DNA from 2 places in the Nonomuraea sp. KM88 genome. Region 2 is predicted to be linked to the other one. Evidence: riboswitches for the same ligand, from Rfam matches in the RefSeq annotation. Region 2 holds a riboswitch; the other holds the start of a gene.
The links. A riboswitch is a leader RNA that binds a small molecule or an ion and turns the genes downstream of it on or off. The one in region 2 is predicted to bind glycine.
Positions count from the first base shown of each region.

Region 1 (20,737 bases), on a different contig from region 2:
GACCGTGCCCACGCCGTGGGCGGCCAAGGGAGCCGTGATGCGCTCCGTCATCGAGGCGGCCGAGGCCGAGCCGGAGGGCCGCCGCATCGACACCACCGACGGGGTGCGGGTGGCCCGCGACGACGGCAGCTGGGTGCTGGTGCTGCCGGCCGCGGCCGAGCCCGTCACCGACCTGTGGGCCGAGGCCTCCGACGTGGACGGCGCGCAGGCGCTGCTCGAACGCTGGGCCCGCGTCGTGGAACAGGCCGCCACGTGACCCGCGGCCGGGCGGGCGCGAGAACGGCCGGGCCGCGATTGTGCGCGGACGGTCCCGCAAGATCGTAATGTAGAAACGCGCGGCGGCATGGACCGCAGGGCAGGGGCGGCGGTAACTTTGTCTGCGTCCTGACCACAGTCCAGCGCCCCGTCTTGACCTTTGCCGCTGATCAGCGTAAGTTGCGGCATTCGCAAACTTGAAAAAGCGAAGCGAGGCGCGCTCCAGAGCACCGTCGCCGCGTCTTCGCGGTAGGAGGCCGAGCCGATCGATGCCGAGCGTCTACTGCACGCAGTGCGGGCACGCCAACCCCGAGGATGCCCGTTTCTGTTCCCGCTGTGGGTCACCGCTGACCAGACTCGAGGTCTCCGGGGACACCACATCGACGATCTCGGTGGCGGGAATCGAGGCGTATGAGGCTGAGACAGGCGACATGCTCCTGGCCGAGCGGGCGCTGGTCGAGCAGCTGCCGCCCGGCGCGGCGTTGCTCACGGTGACCAGAGGGCCCAACCAGGGCAGCCGCTTCCGGCTCGACAAGGACCTGACCACGACCGGGCGCCATCCGGAGAGTGACATCTTCCTCGACGACATCACCGTCTCCCGCCGCCACGTCGAGTTCTACCGCCACCGCGGCGGCCAGTTCTCCGTGCGCGACGTGGGCAGCCTCAACGGCACCTACGTCAACAGGGAGCGGATCGAGGAGGTTCCCCTGCACTCCGGCGACGAGGTGCAGATCGGCAAGTTCCGCCTTGTCTTCCTGATGCGGGGCAGCTCCGGGGCATGAGGGGGCGAAGCGGGCGACCGGCGGACGCCGTCTCGTGCGTGACCATGCGGCAAGGGGAGGAGCGCGCATGACGTCGCAGGCGGCACGCTCGCACATGAGCATCGGGGAGGTGCTCGCGCTCCTGCAGGGCGAGTTCCCCGATGTCACCATCTCCAAGATCCGTTTCCTGGAGGGCGAAGGGCTGATCGAGCCCGAGCGCAGCCCGTCCGGCTACCGCAAGTTCACGCACCTGCACGTGGAGCAGCTGCGCTTCATCCTCACCGAGCAGCGCGACCACTACCTGCCGCTGCGGGTGATCAAGGACAAGATGGCGGAGGGCTTCGGCCGCCCGCGCGCCCTGCAGGACAACGGCAAGCAGGAGATCAGGCTCAGCCGGGCCGAGCTGATCGAGGCCGCGAGCATCGACGAGGAGACCCTCGCCGAGCTGGAGGACTACGGCCTGCTCGCCCCGGTGGCCCGTCGCTACGACGAGGAGGCGCTCGCGGTGGCCCGCACCGTCGGCGCCCTGGCCCGCTTCGGCCTGCGCGCCCGGCATCTGCGCGCGGTCAAGGCGGCGGCCGAGCGCGAGTGCGGCCTGGTCGAGCAGACCGTCGCACCGATACTCAAGCGGCGCGCCCCCGGCGCCATCGGCGAGGCCGACGAGGTGGCCAGGGAGCTTTCCGCACTCCTGCTCGACCTGCACGCATCCCTTGTGCGCACGGGTGTCCGGTCCGTGCTGGGGCGCTGAGACCGCGGCGAGCTGGGAGGCGGCGGCACATTCCAGGCCCGCCGGGTGTTACGTTGAAATGCAGAAGCCAGTCAGCAGAAGCAACGACCAAATAGCTGTGCCGGGTCACCGGTCAGGAATACGGAGCAGCCCGTGTTGCAGATGGAGGTTGTGGGCGTTCGGGTTGAAATGCCCACAAATCAGCCGATCGTCTTGCTGAAGGAGGCACACGGGGAGCGGTTCCTTCCTATATGGATTGGCATGACGGAAGCCACGGCCATCGCTCTGGCCCAGGCAGAGGAGCCTCCGCCGCGGCCGCTCACCCACGACCTCTTCCGTGACGTGCTGAGCGCGCTGGGCGTAGGCCTGCGGGCGGTCAACATCGTCGCCCTGCGTGACGGCATCTTCTTCGCCGACCTGGTGTTCTCCAACGGCGTGGAGGTGAGCGCGCGGCCGTCCGACTCGATCGCGCTCGCCCTGCGCACCGGGGCGCGCATCTTCGCCAGCGAAGAGGTCGTCCAGGAGGCCGGGGTGATCATCCCGGACGACCAGGAAGACGAGGTGGAGAAGTTCAGGGAGTTTCTTGACACGATCACTCCCGAGGACTTCGGCCGGGCGGGGTAGGTATTTCAGTGCATTTACGCTTCACGACGCGCCGAGCCGGATCGTTGACTGAGCATGGTCGCGGTCCTACGGTGCAAGTGAAACCCGTGGCCGCGCTTCACGTACCCCCAGATCAGGCCACGGGATGAGAGAAAGCCGGAGGTCCGCGTGGCGGTCAGCAGCGGCGAGGGAAAGACGGCCGGCCAGGAAGATCCGGTGCGGCGCGAAAGCGCGCGGCAGCGTGCCGGGGAGCAGGGTCTGCTCTTCGACGAACAGCCCGCGGCGCTGCCGGGCGACATCGGATACCGCGGGCCGACGGCATGCTCGGCGGCCGGCATCACCTATCGGCAGCTCGACTACTGGGCGCGCACGGGCCTCGTCGAGCCCACGATAAGAGCCGCGCAGGGCTCCGGCTCCCAGCGTCTCTACAGCTTCCGCGACATCCTGGTCCTCAAGGTCGTCAAGCGGCTCCTCGACACCGGGGTGTCGTTGCAGCAGATCCGCACGGCCGTGCAACATCTGCGTGACCGCGGGGTCGCCGACCTCGCGCAGATCACGCTCATGAGCGACGGCGTCAGCGTCTACGAGTGCACCTCGGCCGACGAGGTGATAGACCTGCTCCAGGGCGGGCAGGGCGTGTTCGGCATCGCGCTCGGCCGGGTCTGGCGCGAGGTCGAGGGCTCCCTCGCGGAGCTGCCGGGGGAACGCGCGGCGGTCGAGGACACCGTCCCGGCCGACCATCCCGCTGACGAACTCGCCCGCCGCCGCCGCGCCCGCCGCACGGGGTGAGTACGGCTCCTGGCAGCCGTACGAATCGGGCGTAGTAACCTGAGGGCAGAAAGGCCGACGACCCCGTGCGGGAGAGTCTCCGGGCCCCCTGGGCTCCGGGGCGCCGAAGGAGCAACCCTCCCCGGAATCTCTCAGGCATCCCGTACCGCTCGGGCGAGGCAACTCTGGAAAGCAGGCGCACCCGCCAGGCGCGCCTCACCGACGGTGCAAGCCCCACCGGGGTGAAGCTCTCAGGTCGCGGCCCCGCGCTTGTCCGGGGCCCGCGCTGACAGAGGGGGAGATCCGGCACACGCCCGCGCCCTGGCGCCGGTCTCCACAGCCTCGGGAGGCATCTCCATGACCGATCTGTCCGCCCCGCCGTTCTCGTCCCGGCACATCGGCCCCTCCGAGTCCGAACAGCAGCGCATGCTCGAGGCCGTGGGCTTCGAGTCCGTGGCGGATCTGGTGGCGGTCGCCGTCCCCGAGTCCATCAGGGCGAAGGACCGGCTCACGCTGCCCGCCCCCGCCGGCGAGGCCGAGGCCATCGCCGAGCTGCGCGCCCTGGCCGACCGTAACCAGGTGCTGACCTCGATGATCGGGCTGGGCTACCACGACACGGTCACGCCCGCCGTCATCCGCCGCAACCTGCTGGAGAACCCGGGCTGGTACACCGCCTACACCCCCTACCAGCCGGAGATCTCGCAGGGCCGCCTCGAGGCGCTGCTCAACTTCCAGACCGTCGTCTCCGACCTCACCGGCCTGCCCGTGTCCGGAGCCTCGCTCCTCGACGAGGCGACCGCCGCGGCCGAGGCCATGACGCTGGCCCGCAGGGCGGGCAAGTCCAAGAGCGCCGTGTTCGTGGTCGACGCCGACGCGCTGCCCCAGACCAAGGCCGTCCTCGCCACCAGGGCTGAGCCGCTCGGCATCACGCTCGTGGAGCACTCCCTCGACGGCGAGCTGCCCGAGTGCTTCGGCGTGCTCGTCCAGTACCCAGGAGCGTCCGGCCGGCTGCGTGACTTCCGCGCCGTGGCCGCCGCCGCGCACGAGGCGGGCGCCCTCGTCGTGGCCGCCGCCGACCTGCTGGCACTGACGCTCGTGGCCGCCCCCGGCGAGCTGGGCGCCGACATCGCCGTGGGCTCCTCGCAGCGGTTCGGGGTGCCCTTCGGGTTCGGCGGGCCGCACGCCGCCTACATGTCCGTACGCGAGGGCCTGCAGCGGCAGCTGCCCGGCCGCCTGGTCGGCGTCTCCGTCGACGCCGACGGCGACCCCGCCTACCGCCTGGCCCTGCAGACCCGCGAGCAGCACATCCGCCGCGAGAAGGCCACCAGCAACATCTGCACCGCGCAGGTCCTGCTCGCCGTCATCGCGAGCATGTACGCCGTCTACCACGGCCCGGAGGGCCTGCGCCGCATCGCCCACCGGGTGCACCGCCACGCCGCAGCCCTGGCGGAGGGGCTGCGCCGGGCTGGCGTGGAGGTCGTGCACGCCGAGTTCTTCGACACCGTGCTCGTGCGCGTGCCCGGGCGGGCGTCCGCCGTGGTCGCCGCCGCCGCCGAGCGGGGCGTCAACCTCTGGCAGGTGGACGCCGACCACGTCTCGATCGCCTGCGACGAGAAGACCGGAGCCGCCGACCTGGCCACGGTGCAGGCCGCGTTCGGGGTCACGACCCCCCGCACCGACGTCGAGGGCGCCGCCGACGCGCTGCCCGCCCCGCTGCTGCGCGAGTCCGCCTACCTGACCCACCCGGTCTTCCACGACCACCGCTCCGAGACCGCGATGCTGCGCTACCTGCGCCGGCTGCAGGACAAGGACATCGCGCTCGACCGGTCCATGATCCCGCTGGGCTCCTGCACGATGAAGCTCAACGCGACCACCGAGATGGAGCCGATCACCTGGCCGGAGTTCGCCGCCGTCCACCCCTACGCGCCCGCCGCCCAGGCCGAGGGCTACCTCGAGCTGATCGGCACGCTGGAGCGCTGGCTGGCCGAGGTGACCGGCTACGACGCCGTCTCCATCCAGCCCAACGCCGGCTCCCAGGGCGAGTTCGCCGGGCTGCTGGCCATCCGCGCCTACCACAACGCGGGCGGTGACAGCGGGCGGGACGTCTGCCTCATCCCCTCCTCGGCCCACGGCACCAACGCCGCCAGCGCCGTCATGGCCGGCATGCGGGTCGTGGTCGTGGCCTGTGACTCCGAGGGTAACGTCGACCTGGCCGACCTCGACGCCAAGATCGCCAAGCACCGCGACGCGCTCGCCGCGATCATGGTGACCTACCCGTCGACGCACGGCGTCTACGAAGAGACCATCACCGAGATCTGCGCCAAGGTCCACCAGGCCGGCGGCCAGGTCTACGTCGACGGTGCCAACCTCAACGCGCTGGTCGGGCTGGCCAAGCCCGGCGAGTTCGGGGCCGACGTGTCCCACCTCAACCTGCACAAGACGTTCTGCATCCCGCACGGCGGCGGCGGCCCCGGCGTCGGCCCGGTCGCGGTCCGCGGCCACCTGGCGCCCTACCTGCCCGGTCATCCGCTGCGCGACGGCTCGCCGGTGGGGCCCGTCTCCGCGGCGCCCTACGGGTCGGCCGGGATCCTGCCGATCTCGTGGGCGTACATCCGGATGATGGGCTCCGACGGGCTCACGGCGGCCACCGAGCAGGCCATCCTGTCGGCCAACTACCTCGCCAAGCGGCTGGCCCCCCACTTCCCGGTGCTCTACACCGGACGCGGCGGGCTGGTGGCCCACGAGTGCATCATCGACCTGCGCCAGATCACCAAGGAGACCGGCGTCACCGTGGACGACGTGGCCAAGCGCCTCATCGACTACGGCTTCCACGCGCCCACCATGTCGTTCCCCGTCGCCGGGACCCTCATGATCGAGCCGACCGAGAGCGAGGACCTCGGCGAGCTCGACCGGTTCGCCGACGCGATGATCGCCATCAGGGGCGAGATCGCCAAGGTGGCGTCCGGCGACTACGACAAGGCCGACAACCCCCTGCGCAACGCGCCGCACACCGCGGAGTCGGTGAGCGCCGACGAGTGGCACCACCCGTACACGCGGACCGAGGCCGCCTACCCCCTGCCGTCGCTGCGCGACGGCAAGTACTGGGTGCCGGTGCGCCGCATCGACCAGGCCTACGGCGACCGCAACCTGGTGTGCTCGTGCCCCCCGCTGGAGGCGTACGAGGACTAGTCACCGGGAGGGCCAGACCTTCGGCGTCAACCGGGCAGACATGATCGCCGGAAGTCGTTAGGCTCAGGGCGACCGTCGCCAGAAGGAGCTCTCTTGACGTCCTCAGAGCTGGAGACCCCGCCTCTCGACACCGCCCGGCGTCTGGCCGAACGCGGCGACCTCGACGGCGCCGCCGCCATCCTCAGCGAGCTCGCCGCCGACCCCGACGAGCCCGACAGGGCTCAGGCCGCCGTCGGGCTGGCCGTGGTGCTGGAGGAGCGCGGCGACGTCGAGGCCGCCAGGACCGCCGCCAGGACCGCGCTGGCGACGGGGCACCCCGAATACGCCTCGCAGGCCGCCTGCCACCTGGCCCAGGGGTTCGAACGCGAAGGGCGGGCCGAGCAGGCCAGAGCCGCCTGGCAGGCCGTGCTGGGGGTCGGCGCGGCCGCGTACGTCCCGCTGGCCCATCTCGCGCTGGCCCGGCTGGCCGTGCGGGCGCTCAACCTCGAGGAGGCGGAGCAGGAGCTGCGGGCCGCGATGGCGGCCGGCGACGGCGAGGTCGCCGCGCGCGCCGCGCAGGAGCTGGCCGACCTGCTGATGGAGCACGGAGAGCCCGGGGCGGCGGCTGAGCTCCTCCTGGACGCCCTGGAGGCCGTGCCCGAGGAGGAGACGCCGGGGTTGCGGGTCCGGCTCGGCATCGCGCACCTTGAGCTGGCCTGCGCGGAGTTCGCGGAGACCGTGGAGGGAGGCGCGGACGCGCAGACGAGCGCGCTGGCCATCGAGCTGCTCGCCCGCACCCTGCCCCTGCGCGGGCGCGACGACGACGCGGGGCGGGTCTGGTCGTACGGGCTGGAGCACGCCGACGAGACGCTGGCCGCGGAGGTCAGGCTCCGCTACCAGCGCGACACCTGACGCCCGGGGCCCGGTGTGCGTGACGTCCCGGCCCATGCCACCGAGGCGCTCCTCCCGGGCGTGCCCGCGGGCCGGCGGAGGTGCTCCCGTTCCCTCCGCCGGCCGGAGGTCAGCCGCGGCGCATGATGGCCGCCGCGGCGGCCACGTTGATGATGACGATGGCCAGCCACGTGATGATCAGCCCCACCAGTCCGGCGTTGACCACCCCGATGGCCGTCAGCGGGATGCCCATGCCCATCGAGCCCAGCGCGACCGGGATCATCGTCGCGCCCGGCGCGGACTTCTTGTGCGGCGGGGGCCCGTGGCGGTCGAGCTCGGCCCGCACCCGGGCGGCGATGGTGGCCTCGAGGCGCTCGGTGAACGAGTCGACGAGCGCCGCCTCGTAGTCGGGCCCGAGATCGCGGCGGGCGTCGAGCGTGGCCTGAAGGTCTTCCCTGATGGGACGCTGGTCCGGCATAAGGTCATCATCCATCCCGGAAGTGGTGTCGTCATCCGACCTGAGGGCTAGCGCGTCATCCTCCCCAGGTACGGTGCTGGCATGGAGGTGATGACCCCGCGCGGGCCCGCGCTCGTGGAGATCGACGAGGTGCCGGGCGCGCGGCTGCTGCTGGTCCTGACCCATGGCTCGGCCGGGGGAGTGGACGCTCCCGATCTGCTGGCCGTGCGCGACGCCGCCATGGGCGTGGGAGCCAGCGTGGCGCGGGTGACGCAGGCGTTCAGGATGGCGGGGGCGCGGGCGCCGGGCCCGCCGGCGAGGCAGGACGAGGCGTGGGAGATCGTGCTGGCCGAGCTGCGCGCGCGCCTGCCGGGGCTGCCCCTCGTGCAGGGCGGGCGGAGCAACGGGGCTCGGGTGGCGTGCCGTACGGCGAAGGCGGTCGGCGCGGCGGCGGTGGTGGCGCTGGCCTTTCCGCTGCATCCGCCGGGGAAGCCGGAGCGCTCCCGGGCCGGGGAGCTACGCGGCGCCGGGGTGGACGTGCTGGTCGTGAACGGTGATCGTGACCCCTTCGGAGTGCCGGACGCCGCGGATGCCGCGCGCCTGGTGGTGCTGCCGGGAGAGGGCCATGACCTGAAAAAGGACCCCGCCCGGGTGGGCGAGGTCGTGGCGGAGTGGATCACCCGCTACGGCGGGCCGCCACGGCAGGGCAGCACCGGCCGGCGGCGCCGCCCGCGTGCGGATCAGGCCGCGCCCACCAGCGGATCGGGCCGATGAGGTGCGATGACGGTGCCGCTGGGCAGCAGCTCGCCGGTGTCCTCGAACAGGACGACGCCGTTGCAGAGCAGGCTCCACCCCTGCTCGGGGTGGCAGGCGAGGGTGCGTGCCGCCTCGCGGTCAGGCGCCTCGGCATCCGGACAGGCCGGGTCGTGCGGGCACATCGGCGTGCCTCCGATATCTCGTGGGATGCTCCCGTTCTGGAGGGGCGGGAGCCGGCTCGGGTTGTTGTCCTGGCAAGTGTGCGACTGTGTCACGCGTTCCGACATAGCCCGTTCGGGCTGTTACAGGAGGATCCCTGGTGCGTGTGACCTTCGACACAGCGTGCCTTATGCAGGATAACCGGCCAAGCGCGACACGCGCATCACGTTTGCAATCCCTTGAGGAGAGCGTCGAGCCCGCGCTCGAAGTCGATATCAGCTCTTTCGTCCCGTCTGACCCATTCATCGACGTCTGGGTCGGCCCAGCCTGACTGCTGCACCTCGACGGCGACACTGCCGAAGACGAAGGCCCGCAGCGTGCGCACGGCCTCGGCGGCGTCCTGGAGCCCCGCGTCGGCGAGCTGCTCGGTCTGCTCCTTGACGGCGACCGCCGTGGCGCCCTTGGGCGGCTTGGTGAGGGCCAGGGCCAGCACGCCGGGATGCTCGCGCAGCGCCTCCCTGCTCGCCCGGCACCAGGCCCTGGCCGTCTCCTGCCAGGTGGAGCGCTGCTCGACGTGGATGGCGGTGACGTGCTCGGCCAGCGCGTCCATCAGCGCTTCCTTGCCCCGGGGCAGGTGGTGATAGATGGCCATCGCCTCCACCTGCAGGGCGTCGCCCAGGCGGCGCATGGTGAGCCGGCGCAGGCCCTGGCCGTCGGCGATGTGGAGCGCGGCCTCGATGATGCGCTCGCGGGAGAGGGGGACGGGTGGTCGCTTGGCGGGCATGGAGATCATCTTACTATGTAAAGGCGCTCGCTCCTGGCCGATTTCCGCACGTGTCGCGGGACGGCGTACGCTAAGCGTCGGAACGAATGACGACAGCGTGAAGGGGCCGAGTCGATGGCGTTTTTCCGTCCGCGGGTGAGCCGGGAGGCCGAGGTTCGCTTCCACGCGGACCAGGAGATCTCCAGGAGCTTCCCCGAGCTGCTCGAGAAGGCCCGCGAGGCCGAGCGGACGCTGCGCGAGCTGCAGGCCTCGGCGGCCGACGAGATCGAGCTGCTGGCCGCGGGCCAGGCGCTCGACCGGGCGCTGACCGACACGCTGCGGGCCGCGGAGGCGGGGCAGCGGGCCACGTTCGGGGTGAAGGCCTACGACGACCGGATCGCGCGCCGCAAGGCCAAGGCGACCCCCGCGGGGGCCATGTGGACGGCACAGGTCGAGCGCCTGCGCACGCTGCGCGAGGACAACCGGATGTGGGGCATCCCGCGGGTGCCGCGCCCGGTGCCCGCCACCGTCTGAGCGCCGGTCACCAGGCGTCCAGGAAACGAGAGCCCCGGCACGTGGTGTGCCGGGGCTCCGTTGTCAGCTGGCCCAGTCGAGCAGCGGGCGGGTGTTGCTCGGGTGGCGCAGCTTGGACAGCGACTCCTTCTCCAGCTGGCGGATCCGCTCCCGGGTCAGCCCCAGGTGCCTGCCGATCTCGTCCAGCGTGTGCGGCTTGCCGTCCACCAGGCCGAAGCGCAGTGCCATGATCTTCGACTCGCGCGGTGAGAGGTTGTCGAGCACGCCGCGCAGCTGGTCGCCCAGCAGCTGGCGGTCGACGATCTCCGACGCCTCGGGGGAGTCGACGTCCTCGATGAGGTCGCCGATCGTGGTCTCGCCGTCCTCGCCGATCGTCGCGTTCAGCGAGATCGGCTGGCGGCTGGTGCGCAGCAGCTCCTCGATCTGGTCCGGGGTCTTGTCCAGCTCGACCGCCAGCTCCTCGGGGGTGGGCTCGCGTCCCAGGCGCTGGTGCATGTCGCGCTCGATGCGTGACAGCTTGGACAACATCTCCAGCACGTGCACCGGCAGCCGGATCGTCCGCGCCGAGTCGGCGAAGCCGCGCTGGATGGCCTGCCTGATCCACCACATGGCGTACGTCGAGAACTTGAAGCCCTTGGTGTAGTCGAACTTCTCCACCGCCCTGATGAGCCCCAGGTTGCCTTCCTGGACCACGTCGAGCAGCGACATGCCGCGGTCGGTGTACTTCTTGGCCACCGACACGACCAGGCGCAGGTTGGCCTCCAGCATGTGGTCCTTGGCCTGCTTGCCGTCCTCGACGACCAGGCGCAGGTCCTCCCGCGCGGCGGGCGGCAGATCGGGCTGGGTCTCGAGCTTGTACTCGGCGTACAGGCCGGCCTCGATCCGCCTGGCCAGCTCGACCTCCTGCGCCGCGGTGAGCAGCGTGCGGCGGCCGATGGACTTCAGGTAGGTGTGCACCGAGTCGCCCATGACCGACTGGGTGTCGTCGAGGTCGACGGCGTCGCCGTCGTCCTCGGCGCTCAGCTCGATCTCCTCCGGCACGTCCTCCTCGTGCTCCGGCTTGGGGTCCGGGGGGATGACGGACTTCGCGTCCGCCGGGGAAAGGATTTTTGCCTCTGCTGCCTTGCGGCCGGTAGTCTTGGCCCGCGAAGCCTTCTTGGGAGTCGCCGCCTTCTTCTGGGTGGTCTTTGTGGGGGTGGCGGTCGTGCTGAGAGACGGCTCGTTCTCGGCGGCCAGGCTCACGCCGGCCTCTGACAGCTCACGCAATATCGTGCGGCCCTCAGAGGGGCTGATCCCGGCTTTGCCGAACGCGTCCCGCAGCTCCGCCAGAGATAGGTGACCCTGGGCTCGCCCTCGTTCGAGCAACTGGTCGAGAGACACGGGCGGGGTCGCCAAGGCGGTTCTGGGCATGAGGACACCTCCTCCGTACGGAGTAGAAGCGATCAGGCAGGTTGTGGTGGGGCGGCTTCGTCGTCCGCACGGCGCACCAGTATCAATAACGCCAATCGCCGCCATTTGTTCCCCCGTGCGGACGAATGTCATGAAAAAGGGGCGGATCGCCTCTTCTGGCGGACCACCCCTTCGGCTCGCTCGCTAGTCGCCCACCTCGATCGAGACCTCGGGCATCGGCATGGGATCGGCGTCTTCCATGCGCTCGCCGGTCCAGTATTCGATGACCTGGCCGGGATCGGGGTTGACCTCGCGGGAGACGACGACGTCGTCGCCGGTGGGGTCGCCACTGGGATCGCCACTGGGATCGGACGTGGAGGTCTCTGGCCCGCCGGACGGCGACGCCTGCTCCACCACGGCCCTGGTCTCCTCGCCCACCTGCGAGAGCTTGCCCGCCGAGGCGGCCGCCGCGATGGAGGCGCCTCCGACCACGATCACGCCGACGACGGCGACGGATGCCCACATCTTGCGGGTCTGGTCCATGAAGGCTCCCTCCCTTTCCCCGGTTTGACGCAGCCGCAACTCATCAGGTTCCTGCCCTCAACCGCACAAGGTCGGTCTTTCCGTTCGGCAACAGCGGCAGCCGGAGCTCCAGGCGCAGCTCGCGTGGGGCGGCATAGGGGGGAAGCCTATCGCGGCAGTATGCCGTTAATTGTGCAAGCGTGGGGGGTGTGTCGGGGTTGACGGGAACGACGACGGCCGTGACCCGCTCGCCCCATTCGGGGTCGGGCGTGCCGAACACGGCGGCGTCGGCCACCTCGGGATGCGTGCACAACACGGCGGTCACGGCGCCGGCCACGACCTTCTCGCCGCCGGTGTTGATGACATCGTCGGCGCGGCCCAGCACGCGCAGGCGGCCCCCGGTCAGCTCGCCGAGGTCGGAGGTGACGAACCAGCCGCCCTCGAGCGGGGCCGGCCCGCCGAAACGGTAGCCCGAGAACAACACGGGGCCGGCGATCCTGATCAGGCCGTCGTCGCCGACCTTGAGATCTACATTGTAAAGGGGCTGGCCGTCGTACACGCAGCCGCCGCACGTCTCGCTCATCCCGTACGTCGTCACCAGCCGCGCCCCGAGATCCCTCGCCTGCTCCAGCAGCCCGGGCCGCGGCGCCGCGCCACCGAGCAGGATCGTGCGGAAGACCGACAGGTCCGCGCCCAGCCCGACGAGCCGGTGCAGCTGGGTGGGCACCAGGGAGACGTGGTCGGCGCCGGAGGCGAGGACCGCGTGTGGGTCGAACGACGGGTGGATGATCGGCTCGCTCCCGGACAACAGGGCGCGCACGAGCACCTGCAGCCCCGAGACGTGGGAGACGGGCAGGCAGCACAACCAGCGCTCGCCCTTGGAGGCCTCGACGCGGCGCAGGGAGGCCGCGGCCGAGGTGCGCAGGGCCGTGGCCGAGAGCAGCACCCCCTTGGGGGCGCCGGTGCTGCCGCTGGTGGCGATGACGACCGCGACGTCGCCCGGCACGCCTTCGCCGCCGGCCTGGAGGGCTCCGTTGACGTGGGTGGGGCGCAGGGTCGCCAGCGCGGCCTCGGAGTGGCCGGGCGGAAGGGGGAGCACGGCCGGGCCGTCGCCCGCGAGCGCGTCCCGGATCGCCGCGAACAGGGCAGGTCCTGGAGATTGCACAATGGCGTGAAGCGGACGGTCCGGATGCGACGGGTTCCTCCACATGCTCGTAAGGTTAGTGGCGACAGGTCGGACAGAAGTGCAGGGAGGGTCGTGACGCGTTCTCCCATGGAGCCCGAGCACGGGCCAGGTCACCGTGATCACCACCGTGATCACCACCGGGTCCATGTCTTCCGCATCCCGATGCGCACGCGTTTTCGCGGGCAGACCGTCAGGGAAGGGGTCCTGCTCCAGGGTCCCGCCGGTTGGGGCGAGTTCTCCCCGTTCCCCGAATACGGCCCGCGCGAGTGCGCCCGCTGGCTGGCCTGCGCCCGAGAGGCGGCCTTCGAGGGCTGGCCCGAGCCGGTGCGCGACAGCGTGCCCGTCAACACGACCGTGCCCGCCGTCGATCCCGTGCGGGCCCACGACATGGTGCGCCGCTCCAGCTGCGGCACGGCGAAGGTGAAGGTGGCCGAGCGGGGCCAGACGTTCGACGACGACGTGGCCAGGGTCGAGGCCGTGCGCGACGCGCTCGGCCCGTCCGGCCGGCTGCGGGTCGACGTCAACGGCGCGTGGGAGGTCGGCGAGGCCGTGCAGCGGCTCAAGCGCCTCGACCGGTTCGGGCTGGAATACGCCGAGCAGCCGTGCGCCACCCTCGACGAGCTGGCGGCGGTGCGGCGGGCGTGCGACGTGCCGATCGCGGCCGACGAGTCGATCCGCAGGGCGGAGGACCCGCTGCGGGTCAAGGCGGCGGAGGCGGCCGACATCGCGGTGGTCAAGGTGCAGCCGCTGGGCGGGGTGCGCGCGGCGTTGCAGGTGGTGGAGGCGTGCGGGCTGCCCGCGGTGGTCTCCAGCGCCGTCGAGACGTCGGTGGGGCTGGCCGCGGGGCTGGCGCTGGCCGCGGCGCTGCCGTCCCTGCCGTACGCGTGCGGGCTGGGCACGATGCCCTTGTTGTCGGGTGACGTCGTGGACGACTCGCTGGTGCCGGTGGACGGGCGGCTGGCCGTACGGCGTCCGACGGTGAATTATCAGCATTTGTCGGCATATGAAATCGACTCTCCCCAGTGGCTGAGCCGGATGCAGGAGGCGTCACGTTGAACCCCGCTACCGCGCTGGCCACGGTGCTGATCGACGAGCTGGTGCGCTGCGGCCTGACCGACGTCGTGCTGGCCCCCGGCTCCCGCTCCGCGCCCCTGGCGCTGGCGCTGCACGCCGAGTCGCGGGTGCGCCTGCACGTGCGCATCGACGAGCGTTCCGCGTCCTACCTGGCACTGGGGCTGGCCAAGCGCTCCGAGCGCCCGGTGGCGCTGATCTGCTCCTCCGGCACGGCCGTCGCCAACTTCCACCCCGCCGTGATCGAGGCGGGCGAGGCGGACGTGCCGCTGCTGGTGCTCACCGCCGACCGCCCGCCCGAGCTGCGGGGCACCGGCGCCAACCAGACGATCGACCAGATCAAGCTGTACGGCGACGCCACCCGCTGGTTCGCCGAGGTCGGCGTGCCGGAGGACCGGCCGGGCCAGGTGGCCTACTGGCGGTCGCTGGCCTGCCGCGCCTACCAGCGGGCGTCGGGCCCGGCCGCGCCTGGGCCCGTCCACCTCAACCTGGCCTTCAGGGAACCGCTGATCCCCGACGGCGACACCGCCTGGTGCGAGCCGCTCGACGGCGGCGCCAACGGCCCCTGGGTGCGGGCCAGGGTCGCGCCTCCACCGGTCGCCCTGCACCTCCCGCCGACCAGACGCGGCGTGCTCGTGGTCGGCGACGGAGCCGCCAACGTGCGCCGCTACGTCGCCGCGGCCGGCATGGCGGGCTGGCCGGTGCTGTCGGAGCCGAACGGCGGCGGACGCTACGGCGACCACGCCGTCTCCACCTACCACTATCTGCTGGGCACGCCCGAGTTCGCCGACACGCACCTGCCCGACGTGGTGGTGACGCTGGGCCGTCCCGGGTTGTCGCGGCCGCTGTTGTCGTGGTTGCGGCGTGCGGGGGAGCACATCGTCGTGGCGCCCGACCTCGACCGCTGGCCCGACCCCACCAGGTCGGCCACGCAGGTGGCGCAGGCCGTGGAGATCCCGGTGGCCTCCGGTGACGACACGTGGCTGCACTCCTGGCGCCAGGCCGACCAGGCGGCGAGAACGGCGCTCGACGAGGTGCTCGACGTATCGGGCACGAGCGAGCCCCGCCTGGCCAGGGACCTGGTCGACGCGCTGCCCAACGGAGCCCTGCTGTTCTGCGGCTCCTCGATGCCGATCCGCGATCTCGACCAGGCGATGCGGCCGCGGCGCGGCATCCGGCTGATGGCCAACAGGGGCGCCTCCGGCATCGACGGGCTGGTGTCGACGGCCATGGGGGCGGCGCTGGCGCACAACGGCCCGGCGTACGCGCTGATGGGCGACCTGTCGTTCCTGCACGACCAGAACGGCCTGATCCTCGGGCCCCGCGAGCCCCGGCCCGACCTGTGCTTCGTGGTCGTCAACAACGACGGGGGCGGCATCTTCTCGCTGCTGCCCCAGGCGGCGGTCCGCGATCCGTTCGAGCGGGTCTTCGGCACGCCGCACGGGGTGGACCTCGGCCATGTGGCGGCCGCGACGGGGACGCCGTACACGCTGGTGGGCGAGATCACCGAGTTGCCCAAGGCGCTGCGAGGCGAAGGGCCGCGCCTGGTCGAGGTGCGCACCGACCGCGAGGAGAACGTGCTCGTGCACGGCCGCCTGCGCGACGCCGCCCAGGCGGCCGTCCTGGCCCTGCTCGAGAGCTAACCGCCCAGGGCGTCGAGCAGCCGGTTGAGCGGGCTGTCGAGCCCGTGGCGGTCGGCCAGGCGGACGAGCGCCTCGGGGTCGCGCGGCTTGGCCGGCAGGGTCAGGTCGGCCGCCGGCAGCGGCGCGCCGGAGGCCACCTCGACGACGGCGGGTGCGGCGCGCAGGTAGTCGCGGGCCGCGGCCAGGCGGGTGCGGCTGCCGGCGGGGAAACCGTCGGTGACGCCCGCGTCGAGCGCTTCGAGCAGGGCGTCGAGCGAGCCGAAGCGGGTGATGAGCGCCGCGGCGGTCTTGTCGCCGACGCCGGCGACGCCGGGCAGGCCGTCGCTGGGGTCGCCGCGCAGCGTCGCGAAGTCGGCGTAGGCACGCCCGGGGATGCCGTACTTGGCGGTGACGAACGCCTCGTCGACGATCTGCAGGTTGCGGATCCCGCGGGCGGTGTAGAGGACGCGTACGGGGCGCGCGTCGTCGACGAGCTGGAACAGGTCGCGGTCTCCGGTCACGATGTCGACGGCGCCCGCGGCCTGGTGGGTGAGCGTGCCGATCACGTCGTCGGCTTCGTAGCCCGGCGACTCCAGGCGGGCGATGCCGAGCGCGTCGAGCACCTCCTGGATGACCGCGATCTGCGGCACGAGCGCCTCGGGCACCTCCTCGGTGTCGCCGTGGGCGACCCTGTGCGCTTTGTACGTCGGGATCGCCGCCACCCGGAACGCGGGCCGCCAGTCGGCGTCCATGGTGGCCGCCATCGCGGTGGGGGAGTGGCCGCGCACGAGGGTGGCGATCATGTCGATCAGCCCGCGTACGGCGTTGACGGGCGAGCCGTCCGGCCCCTTGACCGACTCGGGGACGCCGTAGAAGGCGCGGAAGTAGAGCGATGGGGTGTCCAGAAGCATGAGCACGCCTCTATCGTCGCACTCTCGCCGCTCACCCGGACCGCTCCTCCTCGCACGCGGGCACGCCGACGGCGAGCAGGCACGCGTCGTCCTCGGGGTTGGGGCCGCCGATGTCGGCCAGCAGGCGGTCGAGACCCGACTCCAGGTCGCGGACGGACACGTCGCGGGCGGCGGCCATGACCAGGTCGAGGCCGACGTCGATGTCGCGGGTGCGCCGCTCGACCAGCCCGTCGGTGAACATCAGCAGCAGGTCGCCGGGCAGCAGCCGGGTGGTCGCCGGCTCGTACGGGCCCGGCCAGCCGGCGCCGAGCAGCACACCGCGGGGCTGGGCGAGCCGGCTGGCCACGCCGTCGCGCACCAGGATGGGCGCCAGGTTGCCCGCCTGGCTCCAGGTGAGCACCCGCGTGCCGGGGTCGAGGTGGCCGACGATCGCGGTGGCGGTGGTGTCCTTCACCTGGTGCATGACCAGCTCGTTGAGCCAGGCCAGCAGGCGGTGGGCGGGCCGGCCGGTCATGGCGAGGGCGACGAGGGCGTGGCGGAGCTGGGCCATGCGCGCGATGGCGGGCAGGCCGTGGCCGGAGACGTCGCCGACGGCCAGCAGCAGCCGGCCGTCGGGCGCGTGAGCGGCCTCGAACCAGTCGCCGCCCAGGTTGGCGCTCTTCTCCGCGGGCACGTAGCGTACGGCGATCCTGGCGTGCGGCAGGTCGAGGCGTCCGGCGGGGCCCGGCAGGACGGCGTCGCGCATCGCGAGCATGACGTGGCGTTCCTCGGCGGCCTGCTCGCGGGATTCGAGGAGCTGCCGGCGCGATTCGGAGACCATGCGTTCGGCGCGGCGGCGGCCAGTGATGTCCTGGATGACGCCGTGCATGCCCACGGGGCCGCCGGGCATGGTCAGCGGCTCGAGGACGACCCGCAGGTCACGCAGCTCGCCGGAGCCCGTTCCGCGGCGGATGCGGAACTCGGCCTGCACCGGTTCGGAGCCGCGCTCGACTGACCACAGCAGGCGGTCGAGCGCGCCCATGTCGGCGGGTTCGACGAGCTCGGCCAGCTCGGGCAGCGGGATCGGGCCCAGGGCGGGGTCCCGCCCGAAGATCACGTAGACCTGGTCGGACCAGATGGTCTCGCCGGTGTGCGGGTGCCACTCCGCCCAGCCCATGTTGCCCAGCCGCTGGGCGTGCGCCAGTCGTACCGCCAGCAGCTCGGCGTCGCTCCCGTGCCCGAGCAGCCCGGCGGCGCCTATGACGTCGACCATGGGGTCTCACTCTCAAAGCGCAGTGGAACTGGACAATTGGCCTCACATTACGTGAGCGACGTGGGGCGGAGTGTAGCGACATCTTCCGGTGTCGTGAGAGCTTTTCGCGGATTTTAGGAGGCGCCGTCAGGAGTAGATTTGGGCCTGTGACGTCCTCAGATCTTTATCCCACCTCCCGCCTTGCCGCCGTTCACGAGGCCACCGCCAAGAGCGGTCTCGACGCCCTGCTCCTCACTCCCGGTCCCGACCTGCGCTACGTCAGCGGCTACGACGCCAAGCCGCTGGAGCGGCTGACGTGCCTGGTGGTGCCCGCCTCCGGCGAGGCCTTCATGATGGTGCCCAGGCTGGAGCTGCCGGCCGCCGAGGCGTCGCCCGCCGCGCGGCTGGGGCTGGAGTTCGTGGCGTGGGACGAGACCGACGACCCCTACGCGGTCGTGGCCGCGCGCCTGGGCCGGGTGGCCAGGGTGGGCCTGGCCGACCGCATGTGGGCCATGTCGTCGCTGCGTTTCCGCGAGGTGTTGCCGGACGCCGAGCAGGTGCTGGCCGGGAGCGTGCTGCGGGAGCTGCGCATGCGCAAGTCGCCGGCCGAGGTGGCGGCGCTGCGCGAGGCGGGTCAGGCCATCGACTCGGTGCACCGGCAGGTGCCGGAGTTCCTGCGGGCCGGGCGCACCGAGCGCGAGGTGGGGCGCGACATCGCCGAGGCGATCCTGGCCTCCGGGCACGCGACCGTCGACTTCGTCATCGTGGCCTCGGGCCCCAACGCCGCCAGCCCGCACCACGACGTCTCCGACCGGGTGATCGGGGCCGGGGAGCCGGTCGTGGTCGACATCGGCGGCCAGCTGCACAACGGCTACTGCTCCGACTCCACGCGCACCTACAGCGTGGGCGAGCCGCCCGCCGATTTCGCCGCCTACTACGAGGTGCTGCGCCGGGCCCAGGACGCGGCCTGCGCGGCGGTGCGGCCGGGGGTGCCCTGCGAGTCGATCGACGCCGCGGCCCGCGACCTGATCGCCGGGGCGGGCTACGGCGAGGCCTTCATCCACCGCACCGGCCACGGCATCGGCATCGAGACGCACGAGGAGCCCTACATCGTCGCCGGCAACGGCGAGGTGATGGAGCCCGGGTTCGCGTTCTCGGTCGAGCCGGGCATCTACCTGCGGGGGCGGCACGGCGCCAGGATCGAGGACATCGTGGTCTGCACCGAAAACGGCGGGGAACGGCTGAACACCACCCCGCGTGACCTGGTGATCGTCTGAACGACGGTCCGGATTCCCGCGAATCGGTCGCCAGTCGTGACTCTACGACTCCTTTACGTGTGCTTAGGTATTCCTTTGACTTGTTGTGTGCCGGAGTGGAGTTGAAGGGTGTCAAGGTACGGCTGGTGTCATTCGGCGTTCGCGCCGGCGGTGAGCCTGATGGTCTCGATGCTGTTGCTGGTGTCGGGGGCGGTGGGAGCGCTGCTGACATTCGTGGGCGCGACGACGGCGCCGGCGGGCGCGGCGTTCGTGGTCACGCTCATCATCGCGGTGTTCCTCACCGCCGTTCTCCGGATCGTCAGGGCCGTGCCCGACATCCGGCGGGAGAGCGCCGCGACGGCGCGGGCGGTGGCGAACGTGCAGGCGGTGAAGCCCGGTGACGACACCCTGGTGGGGCGCCGGCTGCGCCTGTTCAGGGAGGCGGCCGAGGCGGGCAACGACTGCGAGGCGGTGCTGAGCGCCCGCTCCGCGCTCGACGACAGCGAGATGGCCAACAAGCACCATCTCGACCACGCGCTCATCTGGGCGCTGCCCGTCTTCGGGTTCATCGGCACCGCCCTGACCATGGCCGGAATGGTCACCTCGTTCTCCAACGCCCTGGACGACCAGGGCGACCCCAGCGTGCTGATCGACGCGCTGAAGCAGCACGTGCTGCCCGAGCTGGCCTCGGCGTTCGGCGTCACCCTGATCGCGCTGTTCCTGAGCGTGGTCGCGTTCGGCGCGATGGCGCTGGTCGAGCGGTCCGAGCGGGCCAGCGTGGTGGCCGCCGACGACGTGTTCCTCATCTACATCGCGCGCCTGCCCGCCAAGCAGGCGGCTCCCGCCATGCACGGCCTCACGCAGGAGCTGGCCCAGTCCCGGCAGGAGATGGCCCAGACGAGGGGCAGGACCGAAGAGCTGGTCAAGGGCCTCGACGCGCTGCGCACCGCCGTCGAGCGGATGAGCGCGGCCGAGACCCGTCCGCAGAAGTACACCCTGGTGAGGGAGCCGTGAGGAAGCGGCCCTCCACCTCGTTCGCGCCGCCGCTCGACCTGCGCTTCATCGACCTGTTCATGGCCATCGTGCTCGCGCTGTCGTTCATCGCGATCATGCTGACCGTCGTGGCGCGGATGTTGCCGACGGAGGACGCCACGCCGCCCCAGCGGCAGCAGAAGACCGTGGCCCAGCTCGAACGCGAGCTCGACGCGGCCGTGGCGGCCCAGCGCAAGGCCGAGGCGGAGCTGCGCACCACGCAGCAGCAGATCGCCGACCAGACCGCCTTCGCCCTGCCCTGGTGGCTGATCGGGTTCTGCGCGCTGCTCGGCGTGCTCGCCGTGTTCATGAACTGGCGGCTCCGGCTGTGGAGCAAAGGCAGCCTGCCCCGGCTGCGCACCTGGTTACTGGTGACCGTGGTGATCGCCGTGGTCACGGTGGTGATCAGGGAGCTGAGCGACCGCGACGGCTACCTGCTGCTCGCCGAGATCCCCTGGTGGGCGGCCGACGCCCTCTGCCTCGGGCTGCTGCTGGTCGCGTACGTGCTGATCACCGGCATCCGCGACAGCCGGGCCGAACTCAGAGAGATCCGGGCCCGGCCGGTGGGCGGCGCCGCCCCCGGCGAGGAGCGCCGGCGCGTGCCGTCCGCCCGCTGACCGGGCGGGTGTGGCACAGTCGCTGCCATGTTCTCTGAGGTCACGTACGCCACCAGCG
Region 1 covers NZ_JBQQCC010000005.1:265,987-286,723, forward strand. Annotated here, with positions in the region: gene ACTWPV_RS17770 (sugar phosphate nucleotidyltransferase) at 1-256, shown strand, start outside; gene ACTWPV_RS17775 (FHA domain-containing protein) at 525-1,037, shown strand; gene ftsR (transcriptional regulator FtsR) at 1,105-1,764, shown strand; gene ACTWPV_RS17785 (bifunctional nuclease family protein) at 1,897-2,367, shown strand; gene ACTWPV_RS17790 (MerR family transcriptional regulator) at 2,515-3,135, shown strand; glycine riboswitch at 3,194-3,293, shown strand; gene gcvP (aminomethyl-transferring glycine dehydrogenase) at 3,472-6,303, shown strand; gene ACTWPV_RS17800 (tetratricopeptide repeat protein) at 6,397-7,194, shown strand; gene ACTWPV_RS17805 (hypothetical protein) at 7,304-7,651, opposite strand; gene ACTWPV_RS17810 (alpha/beta hydrolase family protein) at 7,733-8,404, shown strand; gene ACTWPV_RS17815 (DUF5999 family protein) at 8,371-8,568, opposite strand; gene ACTWPV_RS17820 (TetR/AcrR family transcriptional regulator C-terminal domain-containing protein) at 8,769-9,329, opposite strand; gene ACTWPV_RS17825 (hypothetical protein) at 9,444-9,842, shown strand; gene ACTWPV_RS17830 (RNA polymerase sigma factor) at 9,906-11,252, opposite strand; gene ACTWPV_RS17835 (hypothetical protein) at 11,436-11,774, opposite strand; gene ACTWPV_RS17840 (AMP-binding protein) at 11,818-12,963, opposite strand; gene ACTWPV_RS17845 (o-succinylbenzoate synthase) at 13,102-13,995, shown strand; gene menD (2-succinyl-5-enolpyruvyl-6-hydroxy-3-cyclohexene-1-carboxylic-acid synthase) at 13,992-15,653, shown strand; gene ACTWPV_RS17855 (5'-3' exonuclease) at 15,650-16,543, opposite strand; gene ACTWPV_RS17860 (PP2C family protein-serine/threonine phosphatase) at 16,575-17,795, opposite strand; gene ACTWPV_RS17865 (M24 family metallopeptidase) at 17,942-19,051, shown strand; gene ACTWPV_RS17870 (hypothetical protein) at 19,211-20,044, shown strand; gene ACTWPV_RS17875 (hypothetical protein) at 20,041-20,679, shown strand; gene ACTWPV_RS17880 (protein phosphatase 2C domain-containing protein) at 20,707-20,737, shown strand, end outside.
Region 1: it holds a riboswitch for glycine, as region 2 does, so the genes downstream of both, gcvP (aminomethyl-transferring glycine dehydrogenase) here and gcvT (glycine cleavage system aminomethyltransferase GcvT) in region 2, are expected to answer to the same signal.

Region 2 (7,974 bases):
AGCATGGGCGGGATGAACAGCCCCGCCATCCCGGTCCAGATCTTGCCCTTGAGCAGGGTGACGACGGCCAGCGCCAGGTTGGCGATGATGAGCACGGCGGGGTTGACCGGGGTGCCGTAGTCCCAGGTGAGCGGGCGCAACCCCATGAGGAGCAGGCCGGTGACGGCGACCGCGATGAAGACGGCGTCCACCGAGGTGCGCCCCTCCTCTTCCCAGTAGACGTCGTGCAGGTGCAGGATCAGCGCGAACTCGTCCAGCACCAGCGCCGATCCGATGCCGAACACGCACGCCGCGGCCGCCGTGCCCACCTGCGACGCCGGTGGGACGATGAGGCCGGCGACCCCGCCGGCCATCATCAGCACGACGCCGAACACGACGTGGTGGATGTGCATCTCGCCCACGCTGACGTTGCGGAACCAGCCGATCTTCGCCCTGATCAGGCGGACGTTGATGCGCGTGGCGATGAAGGCGACGATGAGCGCGACGAAGTAGCAGAACAGCGGCAGCCGTCCTGTGGCGATGATGGTGTGCTGAAACCAGGTCCCCATGATGCTGGAAACGATGCTACGAGCCGATGAGCCCTTTATGCGCGCAACCGGCGGCCCTCAGGCCAGGAACGCGCGCAGGAGGGCCGCCGTGCCCTCCAGGTGCTCGGCCACCGCCTGCCGGGCCGCGTCGGGGTCGCCCGCCAGGATGGCGTCGACGATGGCCTGGTGCTGCACGGCGGCGTGGTCGAGGTTGACCTGGAGCATGGGGATGGCGTTGAGCAGGTCGCTGACCCGCGAGCGGGCGTCCGCGCAGGTCGTGGCGAGCAGGGGCGAGCCCGTCAGCTCGGCGATCGCCAGGTGGAAGGCGGTGTCGAGCCGGCGGTAGTCGTCGAGGCCGGCCTCGTTCACGTCGGCGAGCCGGCGTACGAGCACCGCCCGCTGCCCCTCCGCCGGCCGGGACATCGCCAGCACCTGGGCCGCCCCGCACTCGACCGCCAGGCGGAACGTGAGGGCGTCCGACAGGTCGGCCATGCCCATCTCCTTGACGGCCTCGCGCAGGTGGCCGGCGTCCGGCTCGGGCGGCGCGTACGTGACGAACGCGCCGCCGTAACGGCCCCTTCGCACCTCGAGGTATCCCGCGTCGGACAGCGCCCGGATGGCCTCGCGCAGCGTCACTCTGCTGATGCCGAGCCTGACGGCCAGCTCGCGCTCGGGGGGAAGCTTGTCGCCCGGCGCGACCAGACCGAGCTTGATGGCCTGGAGCAGGCGTTCCACGGTCTCCTCGAAGGCGTTGCCGGCCCGGACCGGGCGCAGCACCGTCATCAAACGCGCCGACTCGTCCAACGTGTCCTCAGGTCTTGACAAGGGATCCCGCCATACACATCAATGGTCTAAGACTAGCCCAATCAACGGGGACGCGTGTCAGCGCAGATCGGAGCGGCGTAGCGTGAGCGATGGAGCGAGCACCGGATACCTTTCCGTCAGCGAGCTGCGCGACGAGGTGGCGTCCGGGCGGATCGACACCGTGCTCCTCGCGATCGCCGACATGCAGGGCAGGTTGCAGGGCAAGAGGCTGTCCGCACGCTATTTCCTCGACGAGGTGCTGCACCACGGCTCAGAGGGGTGCAACTACCTGCTCGCGGTCGACGTGGACATGAACACCGTGGCCGGCTACGCGATGTCGTCCTGGGAGCGCGGCTACGGCGACTTCGTGATGAAACCCGACCTGACGACGTTGCGCCGGGTGCCGTGGCAGGAGGGCACCGCCCTGCTGATGGCCGACCTGACCTGGGAGGACGGCGGCGACGTGCCGCCCTCCCCCCGCCAGGTCCTGCGCAGGCAGCTCGCCCGGCTCTCCGAGCGGGGGCTGGCCGCGTACGTCGGCACCGAGCTGGAGTTCTGCGTCTACGACGACACCTACGAGCAGGCGTGGCAGCGCGGCTACCGCGACATGTCGCCCGCCAACCTCTACAACGTCGACTACTCGCTGCTGGGCACCGCCCGCATCGAGCCCCTCCTCCGGCGGATCAGGCGCGACATGGAGGGCGCCGGGCTCTACGTCGAGTCCGCCAAGGGCGAGTGCAACCTGGGCCAGCACGAGATCGCCTTCCGCTACGCCGAGGCGCTGAAGACCTGCGACAACCACGCCATCTACAAGAACGGCGCCAAGGAGATCGCCGCCCAGGAGGGCAGGTCGATCACCTTCATGGCCAAGCCGAACGAGCGCGAGGGCAACTCCTGCCACATCCACATCTCGCTCAGGAGCCTCGACGGCGACCCCGTCATGGCCGGGCCGGGGCCGTACGGGCTCTCTCAGCTCGGCGCCCGCTTCATCGCCGGGCAGCAGGCCTGCCTGCGCGAGCTCACCCTCCTGTACGCCCCCAACATCAACTCCTACAAGCGTTACGTGCCGGGCAGCTTCGCCCCCACGGCGATCAAGTGGGGCGTCGACAACCGCACCTGCGCGCTCAGGCTCGTCGGGCACGGGCCGTCGCTGCGGATCGAGAACCGCGTGCCGGGCGGTGACGTCAACCCGTACCTCGCGGTGGCGGGGATGGTGGCGGCCGGGCTGCACGGCATCGACAACGAGCTGCCGCTGGAGGACGCGTTCGAGGGCAACGCATACGACTCGGGCGCGGAGACCGTTCCGCACACGCTGCGGGACGCGCTCCCCCTGTTCGAGGGGTCGAAGCTGGCCCGCGAAGCGTTCGGCGAGGAGGTCGTCGAGCATTACGCGAACAACGCGCGCGTGGAGCTGGCGGCGTTCGACGCGGCGGTGACGGACTGGGAGATGTTCCGTGGTTTCGAGCGAATGTGACGGGTGACCGATGAAGATCGTCAATCCGGCGACGGAGGACGTCGTCGCCGACGTCGAACTGGCCGACGCGGCCGAGGTCGACCGGGCGGTGGAGCGTGCCGGGAAGGCGTACGCCGCCTGGCGGCGGGTGGCGCCCGGCGACCGGGCACGGCTGCTGAGGAGGTTCGCCGACCTGGTGGGCGAGCACGGCGAGGAGCTGGCGCGGCTGGAGCTGGCCAACGCCGGGCACCCGATCGGCAACGCCCGCTGGGAGGCCGGCGCCGTACGCGACGTGCTGCACTTCTACGCCGGGGCGCCCGAGCGCGACCACGGCAGGCAGATCCCGGTGCCCGGCGGCGTGGACGTCACCTTCCAGGAGCCGCTGGGCGTGGTGGGCGTCATCGTGCCGTGGAACTTCCCGATGCTGATCATGTCGTGGGGGGTGGCCCCGGCGCTGGCGGCCGGCAACACGGTGATCGTCAAGCCGGCCGAGTGGACTCCCCTGACCGCGCTGAGGCTGGCGGAGCTGGCCCTGGCCGCGGGCCTGCCCGAGGGGGTGCTCCAGGTGCTGCCCGGGGCGGGGGAGGTCGCGGGCGCCCGGCTGGTGGAGCACCCCGGCGTGGCCAAGATCGTGTTCACCGGCTCGACCGAGGTGGGCAAGGAGATCGCGGCCAAGGCGGCGGCCCAGGTCAAGCGGGTCACGCTGGAGCTAGGCGGCAAGTCCGCAAATATCATCTTCGCGGATGCCGATCTCGACAGAGCGGCACAAGCCGCCCCCTACGCGGTCTTCGACAACGCGGGACAGGACTGCTGCGCCAGGTCCCGGCTGCTCGTCCAGGCAAGCGTGTACGACGCCTTCATGGAGCGCCTCTCCGAGGCCGTGCGCGGCGTCGTCGTCGGCGACCCCCGCGACGAGAGCACCGAGATGGGCCCGCTGATCAGCGCCGAGCACCTCGACCGCGTGCGCGGCTTCGTCCAGGACGGCGCCCCCTACCTCCAGGGGTCGTGCCCCGAGGGCAAGGGCTACTGGTTCCCGCCGACCGTGCTCACCCCGGACGTCACCGACCGTGCGTTCACCGAGGAGATCTTCGGGCCGGTCGTGTCGGTGGCGCCCTTCGAGGACGAGGCGGACGCCGTACGCATCGCCAACGACACCCCGTACGGGCTGAGCGGCTCCATCTGGACCCGCGACGTCGGGCGCGCGCTCCGCGTGTCCAGAGCGGTCGAGGCGGGCGCCCTGTCGGTGAACTCCAACGCGTCGGTCCGCTACTGGACCCCGTTCGGCGGCTTCAAGCAGTCAGGGCTGGGCCGGGAACTCGGCCCCGACGCCCTGGCGGCGTTCACCGAGACCAAGAACGTCTTCATCTCCTGGGAGTGAGGCAGCACGTGAAGAGATTGCAGGATCGGGTGGCTGTGATCACCGGCGCGGGCGGCGGCATCGGGCTGGCCACCGCGCGCAGGTTCGCCGACGAGGGCGCCAAGGTGGTCTGCGCCGACCTCGACGAGGAGGCGGGCGTCAAGGCCGCGAACGAGGTCGGCGGCCTGTTCGTACGCGTCGACGTGGCCGACGAGGACGACGTCGCCCGGATGTTCCGTACGGCGTTCGACACCTACGGCAGCGTGGACATCGCCTTCAACAACGCCGGCATCTCGCCGCCCGACGACGACTCGATCCTGGAGACCGGCATCGACGCGTGGCGCCGCGTCCAGGACGTGAACCTGACCAGCGTCTACCTGTGCTGCAAGCACGCCATCCCGTACATGCGGCGGCAGGGCAGGGGCTCGATCATCAACACCGCGTCGTTCGTGGCCGTCATGGGCTCGGCGACCTCGCAGATCTCCTACACGGCGTCCAAGGGCGGGGTGCTGGCGATGTCGCGCGAGCTGGGCGTGCAGTTCGCTCGCGAGGGCATCCGGGTGAACGCGCTGTGCCCGGGCCCGGTGAACACGCCGCTGCTGCAGGAGTTGTTCGCGAAGGACCCCGAGCGGGCGCAGCGGCGCCTGGTGCACGTCCCGGTCGGGCGCTTCGCCGAGGCGTCGGAGATCGCGGCGGCGGTCGCGTTCCTGGCCAGCGACGACGCGTCGTTCATCACGGGCAGCGAGTTCCTGGTGGACGGCGGCATCTCCGGCGCCTACGTCACGCCGCTCTAGGGGGTCGTCGTGCGACGTCCCGTCATCGGGGTCACGTGTTACGTGGAGCCGGCGACGTTCACGGTCTGGCAGGACATGCCGGTCGCGCTCCTGCCGTACATGTACGTCGAGCAGGTCGTCCGGGCCGGCGGCCAGCCGGTCGTGCTCCCGCCCGCGGGGGACGCCGCGCAGGTGGTGAGCCGCCTGGACGGGCTCGTCCTGGCCGGGGGCGGCGACATCGATCCGGCGAGGTACGGCGAGACGCCGGAGGAGCGTACCGGCTACATCCGCGAATTCCGCGACCAGGCCGAGTTCGCCGTGCTGGCCGCCGCCCTCGACGCCGGGCTGCCCTTCCTCGGCATCTGCCGGGGCCTCCAGGTGCTCAACGTCGCTCTTGGCGGCAGCCTCCACCAGCACCTGCCCGACGTGGTCGGCCACACGGGTCACTCCCCCGCGCCCGGACGGTTCGGTCACCTGCCCATCACCCCCGTCCCCGGCACCCGCCTGGCCAAGGCGCTGGGCACGGCGCCCGTGACGGTGCCGCACTATCACCACCAGGCCGTCGACCGGCTCGCCCCCGGCCTCACCGTGACCGCGAGCGCCGCCGACGGCACCGTCGAAGGGGTGGAGCTGGACTCGGGGCCGTTCACCGTGGCGGCGCAGTGGCACCCGGAGGCGGCCGAGGACCACGCCCTCTTCGAGGCCCTGGTGGCCGCCTGCTGACCAGCGAACGCGACAAGACCCCCAAATCACTACTAGGCTGGCGTGACACACCAGCAAACCGTGCGGGAGAGCACCCTGACAGCCGGTCAGGGTCCCTGAAGGAGCAAGCCCTCCCCGCGAACCTCTCAAGGCAAAGGACCGCACGGCTGACCGGGAGCATGTCTCTTCGGAAGGTGACCTCTGGAAAGCAGGCCCGCAGGGTCTCGCCGAAGGTGAAAGTCCGGCAAAACTCGGGCGAAGCTCTCAGGCATCGATGACAGAGGGGGAGGATGCTGGCATCCAATCCTGTCCTGAGGTGCGATAAATGTCCCGACCTACTCCGCTACGAGACGTGCACGAAAGCCTCGGCGCGACGCTGACCGACTTCGCGGGCTGGCTCATGCCACTCCGGTACGGGAGCGAGTCCGCGGAGCACAGGGCCGTCCGCGAGGCCGCCGGGCTGTTCGACCTCTCGCACATGGGCGAGATCTTCGTGACCGGGCCGCAGGCCGCCGCCGCCCTGGACTACGCGCTGGTCGGCAACATGTCGGCCGTGACGCCCGGACGAGCCAGGTACACCATGATCGTCAACGAGCGGGGCGGGGTGCTGGACGACCTCATCGTCTACCGGCTCGGGGACGAGGAGTTCATGGTCGTCGCGAACGCCTCGAACTACGAGAAGGTCGCCGACGAGCTGGAGAACCGCTCCAAGGCGTACGACGCCGTGGTCGACGACCGTTCGCAGCAGTACGCCCTGATCGCCGTCCAGGGACCCCGCTCCCAGGAGATCCTCGCCACGCTCACCGACGCCGACCTGGCCGGGCTCAAGTACTACGCGGGCCTGCCCGGGCTCGTCGACGGGCGGCAGGCGCTCATCGCGCGCACCGGCTACACCGGCGAGGACGGGTTCGAGCTGTTCGTGGCCGGCCAGGACGCGGTGCCGCTCTGGAACGCGCTCGTGACCGCGGGCGAGCCGTACGGGCTCAAGCCCGCAGGACTGTCCAGCCGCGACACGCTCAGGCTCGAGGCCGGCATGCCCCTGTACGGCAACGAGCTGAGCGCCGAGCTGACCCCGTTCGACGCGGGGCTGGGCAGGGTGGTGAAATTCGACAAGCCGGGCGACTTCGTCGGCAGGTCGGCGCTCGAGGCGGTCAAGGACGACCCGCCGCGGCGCCGTCTCGTCGGTCTGGTCGCCCGGGGCCGCCGGGTGCCGCGCCACGGCTACCCGGTCACCAAGGACGGCGCCGTCGTCGGCGAGGTCACCAGCGGTGCGCCCTCCCAGACTCTGGGCAAGCCCATCGCGCTGGCCTACGTGGACACCGGCGCCGACTCAGGCCTGGCTGTGGACATCCGGGGCAGCCATGAACCCATGGACCTGGCCGAGCTGCCCTTTTACAGGAGGAACAAGTGAGCAACATCCCTGACGACCTGAGCTACACCAAGGAACACGAGTGGGTTTCCGGGGTCGAGGACGGCCTCACCGTGACCGTCGGCATCACGGCCTACGCCGCCGACGCCCTTGGTGACGTCGTCTTCGTGCAGCTCCCCGAGGTCGGTTCGGTCACCGAGCCGGGCGACTCCGTCGGCGAGGTCGAGTCGACCAAGTCGGTCAGCGAGATCTACACGCCCGTCGGCGGCGAGATCGTCGAGGTCAACCAGGCCATCGTGGACGATCCGAGCCTGGCCAACAGCGACCCGTACGGCGAGGGCTGGATGTTCCGGGTGCGCATGGAGGGCGACCCGGAGGACCTGCTCTCCGCCGAGGAGTACGCCGCGCTCACCTCGGGCGAGTCCTGACCCTGCCAGGCCTCATCGGCTGACGCCGGGGCCCGCGTCCGGGCCCCGGCACTCATGAAGGGCGCATCATCAATGGCGATCAGCGTCTTCGATCTGTTCAAGATCGGTATCGGGCCGTCGAGCTCCCACACGGGAGGCCCGATGGCCGCGGCCCACAAGTTCGCCCGCGGCCTGCATGAGGACGGCCTGCTGCCGCGCGTGGCCCGGGTGGAGGCCATCCTGTACGGCTCGCTCGGCCTGACCGGGAAGGGCCACGGCAGCGACAAGGCGGTCCTGCTGGGCCTGTCCGGCGAGAAGCCGGAACTGGTCGACGTCGACACCATCGAAGGGCGTCTGGCCGAGATGCGCGAGTCGGGCAGCGTCCGGCTGTACGGCATGCGCGAGATCCCCTTCGTCGTCGGCCGGGACCTCGTCTTCGAGCGCAAGATCTCGCTGCCCGAGCACCCCAACGGCATGCGCTTCACCGCCTACGACGCGGCGGGCGAGCAGCTCAGGGAGAAGATCTACTTCTCGGTCGGCGGCGGCTTCGTCGTGGACGAGAAGGCCACCGGCGCCGACCGC
Region 2 covers NZ_JBQQCC010000017.1:161,611-169,584, forward strand. Annotated here, with positions in the region: gene ACTWPV_RS38470 (hypothetical protein) at 1-548, opposite strand, end outside; gene ACTWPV_RS38475 (FadR/GntR family transcriptional regulator) at 606-1,310, opposite strand; gene ACTWPV_RS38480 (glutamine synthetase family protein) at 1,435-2,805, shown strand; gene ACTWPV_RS38485 (aldehyde dehydrogenase family protein) at 2,816-4,162, shown strand; gene ACTWPV_RS38490 (3-oxoacyl-ACP reductase) at 4,171-4,935, shown strand; gene ACTWPV_RS38495 (gamma-glutamyl-gamma-aminobutyrate hydrolase family protein) at 4,945-5,637, shown strand; glycine riboswitch at 5,691-5,788, shown strand; glycine riboswitch at 5,808-5,907, shown strand; gene gcvT (glycine cleavage system aminomethyltransferase GcvT) at 5,942-7,027, shown strand; gene gcvH (glycine cleavage system protein GcvH) at 7,024-7,413, shown strand; gene ACTWPV_RS38510 (L-serine ammonia-lyase) at 7,486-7,974, shown strand, end outside.